Linked DNA regions of Paractinoplanes abujensis. The protein of the gene in region 2 interacts with the protein of the main gene of each other region in a pairwise test. Links are inferred from orthologs where the notes say so. Each region holds a gene or a part of one and is shown on either strand. Other genes may lie near its edges.

Region 1 (4,441 bases), 400 kb from region 2 along the record:
TGCCCCTGCCGCCTTGCCCTGCCGCCTTGCCTTGCCCGGCCGCCTTGCCCTGCCCGGCCGCCTTGCCCTGCCGCCTTGCCCTGCCCTGCCCTGCCGCCTTGCCTGCCGCCTTGCCCTACGCCCCGCCTTGCACTGCCCGATTTATCCCTTTGGCGAGGATGCCTGCATCAGCTCTCCTTCTGCCGGAGGGCGGCGGTGAAGCGCAGGTCGGGGCCGATCTGCGCGATGTCCTTGAGGTCGAGCTCGATGGCGTCGCCGATCGTGGCGACGCCCGCGTCGACCAGGGCCGTCTTGCCCGCGCCGAGCAGCTTGGGCGCCACATAGCCGATCACCTGGTCGACCAGCCCCGCCTCCAGGAACGCGCCGGCCAGCGTGGGGCCGCCCTCCAGCAGCACCGAGCGGATGCCCCGGCCGAACATGGCGGCCAGCAGCGCGTGCAGGTCGACGCGGCCGTCCGTCCCCGCGCCGAGCTCGTGCTTCGTGGCGATCCAGGTCGGTGCGGCGGCGTCCCTCACTCGCGCTTTCTCCGGCGTACGCCCCTCGGAGTCGACGACCACCCGGAGCGGCTGCTTGATGGCGAGCGTGCCGTCCTTGAGGTCGCGCACGGTGAGCTGGGGGTCGTCGGCGATGACGGTGCCGACGCCGGCCACGATCGCGTCGACCGTGCTGCGCAGCACGTGCACGTCCGAGCGGGCGGGCGCCGACGTGATCCACTGGCTGGTGCCGTCCGCGGCGGCCGACCGGCCGTCCAGCGTGGCGGCGAACTTCCAGGTCACGTACGGCCGGCCGCGGCGCACGGCGGTCAGCCAGGCCACGTTGCCCTCGCTCGCCTCCAGGCGGCGCACACCGGTCTCGACCTGAAGCCCGGCGGCGCGCATGGTGACCGCGCCACCCGCCGCGACGGGCGTGGGGTCGTCGACGGCGATCACGACCCGCCGGATGCCCGCGTTGATCAGGGCCCGGCTGCAGGGCCCCGTACGGCCGGTGTGGTTGCAGGGCTCCAGCGTGACGACGGCCGTGCCGCCCTGAGCCCGCTCACCGGCCTGCGCGAGCGCGACGATCTCGGCGTGCGGCCCGCCGGCGTACGCGTGGAAGCCCTCGCCGACGATCTCACCGTCGCTGTCGAGCAGGATGCAGCCGACCACCGGGTTGGGGCTGGTCGTGCCGAGGCCCCGGGCGGCCAGCGCGATCGCGCGGCGCATCGCCTCGTCCTCGGTCACCATCGTCGTCTTCCTCTCACAGCGCGGACAAAACACGCGCTGTGCACGGGGAGGAAACGCCGAGAATCGGACACGAGGGTACGCTTCGCGCACCCCGGACATGGACTGGCCATGATCCGATTCCGCGCGCTGTCTCCCATCCGGACTGTCTGATCGGGCTGCTGCCTGATCAACCGTCGGCCCTGGGTTTTCACCAGGTCCACCGTCCGTCGTCGGGTAACGACGTCCGGGTCGCGGGCTTACCGATCAACGATCGGATCACCGCCGGTTCGGAATTTCACCGAGTCCCGCCAGCGCGTGGTGGGTCAATCCCGAGTTTGACACGACAACAAACTTTTGACACCCCTCGGGCGAGGCATCTCACATCTTGACCGGTTAGATGGGGTTTGACCAGCGCTTATCCTTCTTCGCCGTCCGCACGCCGACGGTCGATCGCCACATACGACCCGGGCTGCGACTTGGCCACCTTCTTCATCTCGGACGCCACAGCGATCACCACGCGCGGGTCGGTGAAGCGGCGCCCGTCGACTGTGGCCTGGGCGACGCCGATCGACAGGGTCACCAGGGCGGCCCGGTTCTTGTTGCCGCGGCGGTCGGGCACCTCGATGTAGCCACGCTCGGCGTCGCGGGCGTCGTACAACTGGTCGGCCGCCTGCTCGAAGTCCGTGACCGTGCGTTTCGTCAACGGCAGCACCTGGTCAGGCGTACAGATGAAAACGAAGTCGTCGCCGCCGATGTGGCCCAGGAAGATCGAGGGCGGGCCGACAGTGGTGACCGCCCGGTGCAGGCTGCGGGCGAGCGCGGTGATGAATTCGTCGCCCCGGTCGAAGCCGTAGACGTCGTTGACGCTCTTGAACCGGTCGACGTCGATGTAGCCCACCGAATACTCGCCGCCCAGCTTCATCCGGTCGGCGATCTCGCGCCGCACCCGCGCGTTGCCGGGCAGACCGGTCAGCGGCGAGACCTCGCGGAACTCCTTGTTGCGGCGCAGCGTGGAGGCCACCCGCGCGATCAGCTCGGCCGTGTCGAACGGCTTGACCAGGTAGTCGTCGACCCCGGCGGTCAGCCCCACGACCTTGTCGACGGTCATGCTCTTGGCGGTCAGCATGATCACTGGGAGGGCCGAGGTGAGCGGCTCGGCGCGCAGCCGGCGGGTCAGCTCGACGCCGTCCATGCGCGGCATCATCCAGTCGACCACGGCCAGGTCGGGCCGGTTGTTCTGCATCAGGTCGAGCGCAGCCTGGCCGTCGGGGGCGCGGATCACCTCGTACCCGTGGACCTTGAGGTTGAACTCGACGAAGCTGGCGATGTCCTGATCGTCGTCGACGACCAGGATCAGATCGGGGCGGTCCTCGGGCTCGGGACCCAGCTCCTCCGGCTTGGGATCGGCGACCCCAGTGCTCATCCGGCTCCTCCCGCCAGCTCTCGCAGCTTACGAATGGCCGCGGCGGGATCCTGCGCCCCGTAGACCGCCGTGCCGGCCACGAAGGCGTCGGCGCCCGCTTCCGCCGCCTGTTCAATTGTGTCGGCCGCGATGCCGCCGTCCACCTCCAGGCGCACTTCGAGATGACCGGCCTCGATGCGGCGGCGCACCTCGCGCACCTTACCGAGCGTTTCGGGCAGGAACTTCTGGCCGCCGAACCCGGCCTTGATCGTCATGATCAGCACCGTGTCCACATGGGGCAGCAGGTCGAGATAGGGCTCGACAGGAGTGTCGCGGTCGATCGCAAGGCCGGCCTTGGCCCCCGCCGCACGCAGGGTCTTCGCCAGTGCCACAGGGTCGTCGGTGGCCTCGGCATGGAAGGTGACGTTGTAGGCCCCGGCCTCGGCGTAGCCCGGTGCCCACCGCTCCGGATCAGTGATCATCAGATGCACGTCGAACGGGATGCTGGTCGCCTTGCGCAGACTCTGCACAACCGGGAGCCCGATTGTCAGATTGGGCACGAAGTGGTTGTCCATGACGTCGACATGCACCCAGTCGGCCGCACCTTCGATGGCGTGCACCTCGTCGGCCAGACGGGCGAAATCGGCGGCCAGGATGCTGGGAGCAATGATCAGCGACGGTTCCACGGGACGAAGTCTATGGCCTCGCTGTCGCCGCCCGTGGCCAACCGCACCCCGCGCCGGCCGCTCCGCCCTCCAGCGGCGCCCCTCACACCCCGGCCCGCCCGCCCTCCATCGGTTCCTCTCACACCCCCGCTCGTCCCGCCCTTCCCACCCCGCTCGCCTCGCCCTCCAGCCGCGCCCTCCACACCCCCGCTCGCCACACCTCCAGCCGCGCCCTCCACACCCACCGCCCCGGCCCCGCCTCGCCTCAACCACGCCTCAGCCCGCCCTCGCCGGCGATGGACCGGTCTCGCTGTCTTCCCGATAGAGTGACGGCCCTTGACCGCTCGACGGGGGGACAGCATGCGACGGTGGGCTGCCGGACTGGCCGCCGCCGCGCTCGCGCTCCTGCCGGCCGGGTGTGCCGACCTGCCGGAAGGCGTCGACGGCGACCTCACCGACGCCTGGCCCGCCGTGCCCGCGGCCCAGCAGTTCCGGCCGACGGCCGCGTGCCACCCCGACGTCGTCGCGGAGGGCACGATCGACAACTGGTCGCCGGTCGCGTGCACCGGACCGCACCTGACCGAGACGGCGGTGATCGCCGATGTGACGGACGGCGGTGTCTCGGCCGACCGGGGCCGGGCGTTCCGGGAGTGCTCGAAGCGGGTCAACGCGTTTCTCGGCGGCGACTGGCGTACGGGCTGGCTGGTGCTGCAACCGGTGCTGCCCGGCCAGGCGGCCTGGCGGGGCGGCGCCCGGTGGTTTCGCTGCGACCTCATGGAGACCTCACCCGTGAACGGGGAGCTGGTGCGCCGGTCGGGCAGCCTCAAGGGTGCGCTCGCCGGGGCGGGCAAGCTCCGGATGACCTGCGCGAACCCCGAGGTCGTGGACGAACGGGTGACCGCGATGCACCCGGTGGCCTGCTCAACCGGGCACACGTCGGAGTTCGCGGGCCTGTTCGTGAGCAAGCGCGCCACCGTGTCCGGCCTGACCCCCGGCGAGCTGGAGAAAGGCTGCGACACGACGATCGCCGAGTTCGCCGGCATCCCGGACGACGGGACCGTGCGCAACCGGGTGGGCTGGCTCGGTTTCCCGCCTGACGCGGCGTCGTGGAAGCTGGGCGACCGCGCGGTCCGCTGCTTCCTGTGGCTCAACGGCGAGCGGATGACCGGCTC
Region 2 (5,913 bases):
GTCGCGGGAGGCGCGGCTCTACCGGGCCGCCGTGGCCGACGCGGCCGCCGCCACCCCCGACCGCCCCAGCATCGTCAACGGCCAGATCGCCGCGGCCCTGGCCGGCCAGTTCGGCGACGTGCAGTTCACCCGGCGCACCACCGGCAGCACGCTCTTCGTCAACCCGCTGATGGCGATCTACTTCACCGTCGACCTCGACAAGCTGGCCGCCCGCTGCCTCTACCTGGACCGCATCGAGAACACGGTCGGCCGCCGCCAGGTGATCGGCCGGATCGAGGCCTACCGCAACGAGGTCACCACCCGCATCCCCCGTGCCTACCCCCACTGACGGCTCAGCGGCGGCGGACCACGTTGAAGGCGATCTCGCTGCTGCGGTGGTAGTCGACGGCGTACAGCACCCGCTCGCCCTCGCGCGAGATGCACGTCTCCTCGACCAGCAGCCAGGGGTCGTATTGAGCCAAGTCGTACGTTGTGGAGTGCTCGGCGGGCAGGTTGGCCGCGGAGAGCCGGGCGATCGACGACACGACGTGGTGCCCGTGACCCTCCAAGATCTTGGTGATGGAGGCACCCCAGTTGCGGTACTCGAGCGGGCCGGGCAGCGCGTCGCGACGGATGATGTTGATGCTGAAGACCATCGGCTGGTCGTCGCCGAGCCGCAGCCGCACCAGCCGGATGACCGGGTCGCCCTCGTCGAGCTGCAACTCGCGGGCGACCCGGGCGTCGGCGGTGGACTCCTCCACGCTCAGCACCACGTTGGTGACCGTGTAGCCGAGGCCCTGCAGCAGCTCGGTGATGCTCTCGTAGATGTTCACCGGCCGCTCGATCGGCAGCGACCCCAGGGCCGACACGAACCGGCCCCGGCCCTGGATGGCGGTGACCAGCCCGTCCTGCTCCAGCAGCTTCAGCGCCTCGCGGATCTTGTTGCGGGAGACGCCGAACCGCTCCGACAGCTCGGGCTCGGTCGGCAGTTGATCACCCGGCCCCATCCCGTCCTGCGCGATGAGCTGACGGATGTCTTCCTTCAGCTGGGGAGCCATCTTGGCGGTCACGGTTCTCTCCTCGGCAGAGAGCGGCTGGGGATGAAAGGCAGGGGTCACTTTACGGTCGGTTGCACCAGTTCAGCGCGGCCCGGGCGAGGAAGGCGGCGGAGAGGGCGATGTTCTCGAGCCGCACCCGCTCGTCGGCCGCGTGCGCCCGGCGGACGTCACCGGGCCCGCAGACCAGGGCCGGGATGCCCTGGGCCTCGTAGAAGTTGGCGTCCGACTGCGCCGCCGCGGTGACCGGAGCAGCCAGCGGATGGACCCGTGGGTCGGCGCCGGCCAGCCCGGTGCGCGCGGCCATCATCTGCCGGGTGAACTCGCTCTCGGGGTCGGTGTAGGCCGGTGGCCACGTGTCGGTCCAGGTGAACTCGACCGGGTGTTCCCGCAGCCAAGGGTCAAGGTCCGAGGCCGTACGGATGTGGTGCTCGATCTCCCGGCGGATCTGCTCGGACGTGTTGCCGGGCGGGAACGACAGCAGGTAGTCGATGCGGGCCCGGTCGGGGAAGAACGGTGCCGCCTCGACACCGACGTCCGCGCGCAGCACCCCCGGATGGATGATGAACGCGCCCGGCGGGAAGGCCGGATGGCTCTTGCTGAAGGCCCACTGCTCCTCGAGCTGGCGCATCGCCTGATAGACGTAGAACGCCTTGTCGATGGCGTTGACGCCGATCGCGTCGCCGGTGCCGCCGGCCCGGATGGCCAGGTTGCGGGCGGCCCAGTGCGCCGACTTCCCCCGTACGGTCAGCGAGAACAGATAGTTGCCGGCCGCCACGTTGGAGACGTCGAGCACCCGGGGCTCGGGCGAGGTCGGCTCGGGCACCAGGGCACCGTCCACCGTGTAACCCGCCTCGAGCACGGCCGTGGTGCCGATCTCGTGGCTCATGGTCTCCTCGCCGACCACGGAGTGGATGTGCAGGTCGCCGTCGAGCGTGACGCCGGCGTCCCGCAGCGCCTTGGAGGCCAGCCACATCGCCGCGTGCCCGGCCTTCATGTCGGTGGCGCCGAGCCCGTACAGGTAGCCGTCCTCGACGACCGCCTGCCACGGGTTGTCGAAGCGGCCCCGCTGCGGGGCCACCGTGTCGATGTGCCCGTTGAGCGCGAGGGACCGGCCCCCGCCGGAGCCCGGCCGCACGGCGACCAGGTTGGGACGGCCCTCGGCCACCTCGACCCAGTTGAGGTCGAACCCCAGCGGGCGCAACGCCTCGGCCAGGACCTCGTTGGCCCGCCGCTCCCCGCCCTCGTAGTCGGCGCCGTCGACGCCGGGCTGGCGCGGGTTGACGCTGCGCACGGCGACCAGGTCGACGAGCAGCTGCTGGGCGTCGGCCGCGCCGGCCGCGATCGCGGCGTCGATGGCGGCCAGGGTGCCGTCGGGGTCGGTCATCGTGACTCCTTGTCCAGTGGCCGGTGCGGCCAGCCCGAGCGGTACGCACAGGTGGCCGCGGCGAAGCGGGCGCCCGTGGCCAGCGCCTCGGGCAGCGTGGCGCGGCGCAGGCGAGCCGCGATGAAACCGGCGATGAAGCTGTCCCCGGCCCCGGTCGTATCGACCACGTCGGCCGGCAAGGCCGCCTGCTCGTACCAGCGGCCCTCGCTCAGGCCGACCGAGCCCTCGGCGCCGCGCGTCGCCACCACCACGCCCACGCCGGAGGCGGCCGTGCCCGCGGCCAGTTCGCGGGCGTCGCCGGTCTCACCGGCCGACAGGAACGCGACGTCGAGGTCGGTCACCCCGGTCGCGACCGCGCAGTCCTGGCTGATGGTGACCCGCCCGGCCAGCGCCTTCCGCAGCCGGGTGGCCTCGGGCAGCATGCCGATGTGGACCCAGGCGGCCCCGGCGATCCGGTCGATCTCGGCGTCGGCCGGGAAGTACTCGGCGGTGACGCCGAAGTCCTCTCGGTCGAAGGTGCGGTCGCCGTTGGCGGCCACGCTGATCTCGGTGACCGCCGTCGGCCCGTCGAGCACGGTGAGGTCGCCGGTCGCGATGCCGTTGACCTCGAGCCCCGACCGGATGACGGCCGCAAGCGCGTCGGTGCCGACCGCGCCGAAGTAGCGTACGGTCACGCCGGCCCGGGCCAGCTGAACCGCCACGTTGAAGGCGTTGCCGCCGGAGTATTCGCGTTCCTCGCCGCCGGAGTAGCGGTCCACGCAGTTGTCGCCGACGACGGCGACCCAGGTGCTCACAGCGTCTGCGCTCCCGTCATGATCGCGACGGCGTCGGTCATCGAGTGGCTCTGCGGGGTGATGGTGCCCGCGCACTTGCCCAGGCGCTGGATGTGGATGCGGTCGGCCACCTCGAACACCTGCGGCATGTTGTGGCTGATCAGAATGACCGCCACCCCCCGGTCGCGCAGGGTGCGGATCAGCTGGAGCACCTGATTGGACTCGCGCACGCCGAGCGCCGCGGTCGGCTCGTCCAGCACGACCACCTTGGAGCCGAAGGCCGCGGCCCGGGCTACCGCGACGGCCTGCCGCTGACCGCCGGAGAGGTTCTCGACCGGCACGGTGACGTCCTGCAGCGTCGAGATGCCCAGCTCGGTCAGCTCGGCCCGGGCCCGCTCGCGCATGCCCTTGACGTCGAGGGCCCGGAACACCGAGCCCGTGATGCCCTTGCGCCGGATCTCGCGGCCCAGGAACAGGTTGGCCGCCACGTCGAGGGCCGGGGAGACCGCGAGCGTCTGATAGACCGTCTCCAGCCCGGCCGCCCGCGCGTCCTGGGGCCGTTTGAAGGTGACCGGCTCGCCGTTGACGAACAGCTCGCCCGAGGTCGGGATCTCGGCGCCGGTCAGGCACTTGATCAGCGTGGACTTGCCGGCGCCGTTGTCACCGATCACGGCAAGGATCTCGCCCGGCAGCAGCTGGAGCCCGACGCCGTCCAGGCCGACCACCCGCCCGTACGTCTTGACCAGGTCTTTCGCCTCGAGAACGGGGGTCATGACTTCGCCTTTCGGATCCACTGGTCGACCGCCACGGCCACGATCACGAGAACGCCGACCGTCAGGGTCTGATAGAGGACGTCCAGGCCGGCCAGGGCCAGGCCGTTGCGGAACACGCCAACGATCAGGGCACCCAGCAGCGTGCCCCAGATGACGCCGCGACCACCGAACAGGCTGGTGCCGCCGATCACGACCGCGGTGATGGAGTCCAAGTTCAGGTCGACCCCCGAGTTCGGGCTGGCCGCGCTGGTACGCCCGATCTGGATCCAGGCGGTGATCGCGATGATCGCCCCGGCGACCAAGTAGACCGAGGCCAGCACCCGGTTGACCCGGACACCGGAGAGCCGCGCGGCTTCCTTGTCGTCGCCCACGGCGTAGACGTGCCGTCCCCACGCGGTCCGCTTGAGCACGTACGCGATCAGGACGTAGAGGGCGAGCATGATGAGCACGCCGACACTGATCTTGATGCCGAGCACCGGGATGGTCTCGCCGGTGAGCTTGAGCGTGTCGGACAGCTCGGCGCCGCGCACCGTGTTGCCACCGGTGTAGAGCAGCGTCAAGGCGGTGAAGATGCTCAGCGTCCCCAGCGTCACGATGAACGGCGGCAGTTTGAGGCGGGTCACGAGCAACCCGTTGAGGCTGCCCGCGGCGATGCCGGCGGCCAGCCCGAGCACCAGGCTGAGCGTCGGCGGCACCCCGGAGGAGGACGCCGACTGGGCCATCACCATGGCCGACAGGACCATCGCGGCACCCACCGAGAGATCGATTCCCGCGGTCAGGATGACCAGGGTCTGCGCGATGGCCAGGGTGCCCACGACGGCCACCTGCTGGGTGATCAGGGACAGGTTGGCCGGGGCCAGAAAACGCTCGTTGAGCAGCCCGAACACGAGCACCGCGACGACCAGGACGACGGCGGGGCTGATGGCGGGATACCGGTGCAGCAGGTCGCGCACGCGGGAGAGCGGCGTCGAGCGGTCAAGAAAGGCCGACGACAGATCCGGTGTCGCGGTCGGCGGCGGTGCGGTATTGGTCATCCAAAATCTCCAGAACTGAGCCGGGCGGGAGCGCTCGCACGCCCCCGCCCTCCAGCCGTCAGAAACAATCCTTGCGGCCCTCGGCCGTGTTGATGCTGGTCACACCGTCCATCGGCTCCTCGGTCACGAGGCTGACGCCGGTGCTGACGAAGTCCTTGCCCTCGTCCGACTTGGGCTGGGTGCCGTTGACCACCAGGTCGTGGATGGCCTGGACGCCCTGCTCGGCCATCTTCAGCGGGTACTGCTGGGCGGTGGCCTGCAGGATGCCGTCCTTGACGTAGTTCACGCCGTCGCAGGCGCCGTCGATCGAGACCGTGATCAACCCGTCGGTCTTGCCTGCGGCCTTGAGCGCCTGATAGCCCCCGTACGAGGCCGGCTCGTTGATGCCGTAGATGACGTTGATGTTCGGGTTCTTGCTGAGCAGCGTCTCGGTCGAGGTGCGGCCGCCGTCCTCGGTGCCCTCAGTGGGGAGGTTGCCGACGATCGTGTACTTGCCGCCCTTACCCCCGGTGTAGGTGCCGGTCTTGGCCTCGTCGCCGTTGACCTTGGGGTCGGCCACGTCGATGCCCATGCCGGTCAGGAACCCCTGGTCCCGGTCGTAGTCCACGGACAGCACCTTGTCGCCGAACAGGTCGAGCAGCGCGATCGTGGCGTCCTTGCCGTCGAGCTTCTTGGCCGTCCACTCGCCGACCAGCCGGCCCGCCTCGAAGTTGTCGGTGGCGTAGGTCGTGTCGACCAGCGAGGCCGGGTCGGGCACCGTGTCGAGCGCGATGACCTTGACGCCGGCGTCGCGGGCCTTGGCGATCGCGTCGAACACTCCCGGGCCGTTCGGGGTGATCAGGATGCCTTGGTCACCGCGGGAGACCGCGTTCTCGATGGCCTGGATCTGGGTGTCCTCGTCGCCGTCCACCT

What was found. The genes of interacting proteins can lie anywhere in the genome.
Region 1: the proteins of BKA14_RS45430 (region 2) and rpe interact in binary tests that used the Escherichia coli proteins (3 or more experiments, as listed by UniProt). The link is inferred for Paractinoplanes abujensis from one-to-one orthologs.

The regions. Positions count from the first base shown.
Region 1 is NZ_JACHMF010000001.1:9,193,492-9,197,932, reverse strand. The notes cover bases 1,457-4,441. They hold rpe (ribulose-phosphate 3-epimerase), read right to left. Parts: upstream 3,291-4,441; coding sequence 2,622-3,290; downstream 1,457-2,621. Other genes in these bases: BKA14_RS42420 (septum formation family protein), read left to right, coding at 3,630-4,441; BKA14_RS42430 (GGDEF domain-containing response regulator), read right to left, coding at 1,618-2,625. Also shown: bifunctional diaminohydroxyphosphoribosylaminopyrimidine deaminase/5-amino-6-(5-phosphoribosylamino)uracil reductase RibD, read right to left, coding at 168-1,223. UniProt on the Escherichia coli protein: Catalyzes the reversible epimerization of D-ribulose 5-phosphate to D-xylulose 5-phosphate.
Region 2 is NZ_JACHMF010000001.1:8,792,051-8,797,963, reverse strand. Bases 1,317-4,316 are described here. They hold BKA14_RS45430 (PfkB family carbohydrate kinase), read right to left. Parts: upstream 3,216-4,316; coding sequence 2,418-3,215; downstream 1,317-2,417. Other genes in these bases: BKA14_RS40620 (ABC transporter permease), read right to left, coding at 3,964-4,316; BKA14_RS40625 (ATP-binding cassette domain-containing protein), read right to left, coding at 3,212-3,967; BKA14_RS40635 (M20/M25/M40 family metallo-hydrolase), read right to left, coding at 1,317-2,421. Also shown: BKA14_RS40645 (DUF1152 domain-containing protein), read left to right, coding at 1-328; BKA14_RS40640 (GntR family transcriptional regulator), read right to left, coding at 333-1,049; more of BKA14_RS40635, read right to left, coding at 1,099-1,316; more of BKA14_RS40620, read right to left, coding at 4,317-5,001; BKA14_RS40615 (substrate-binding domain-containing protein), read right to left, coding at 5,060-5,913. UniProt on the Escherichia coli protein: Catalyzes the ATP-dependent phosphorylation of fructoselysine to fructoselysine 6-phosphate. Functions in a fructoselysine degradation pathway that allows E.coli to grow on fructoselysine or psicoselysine.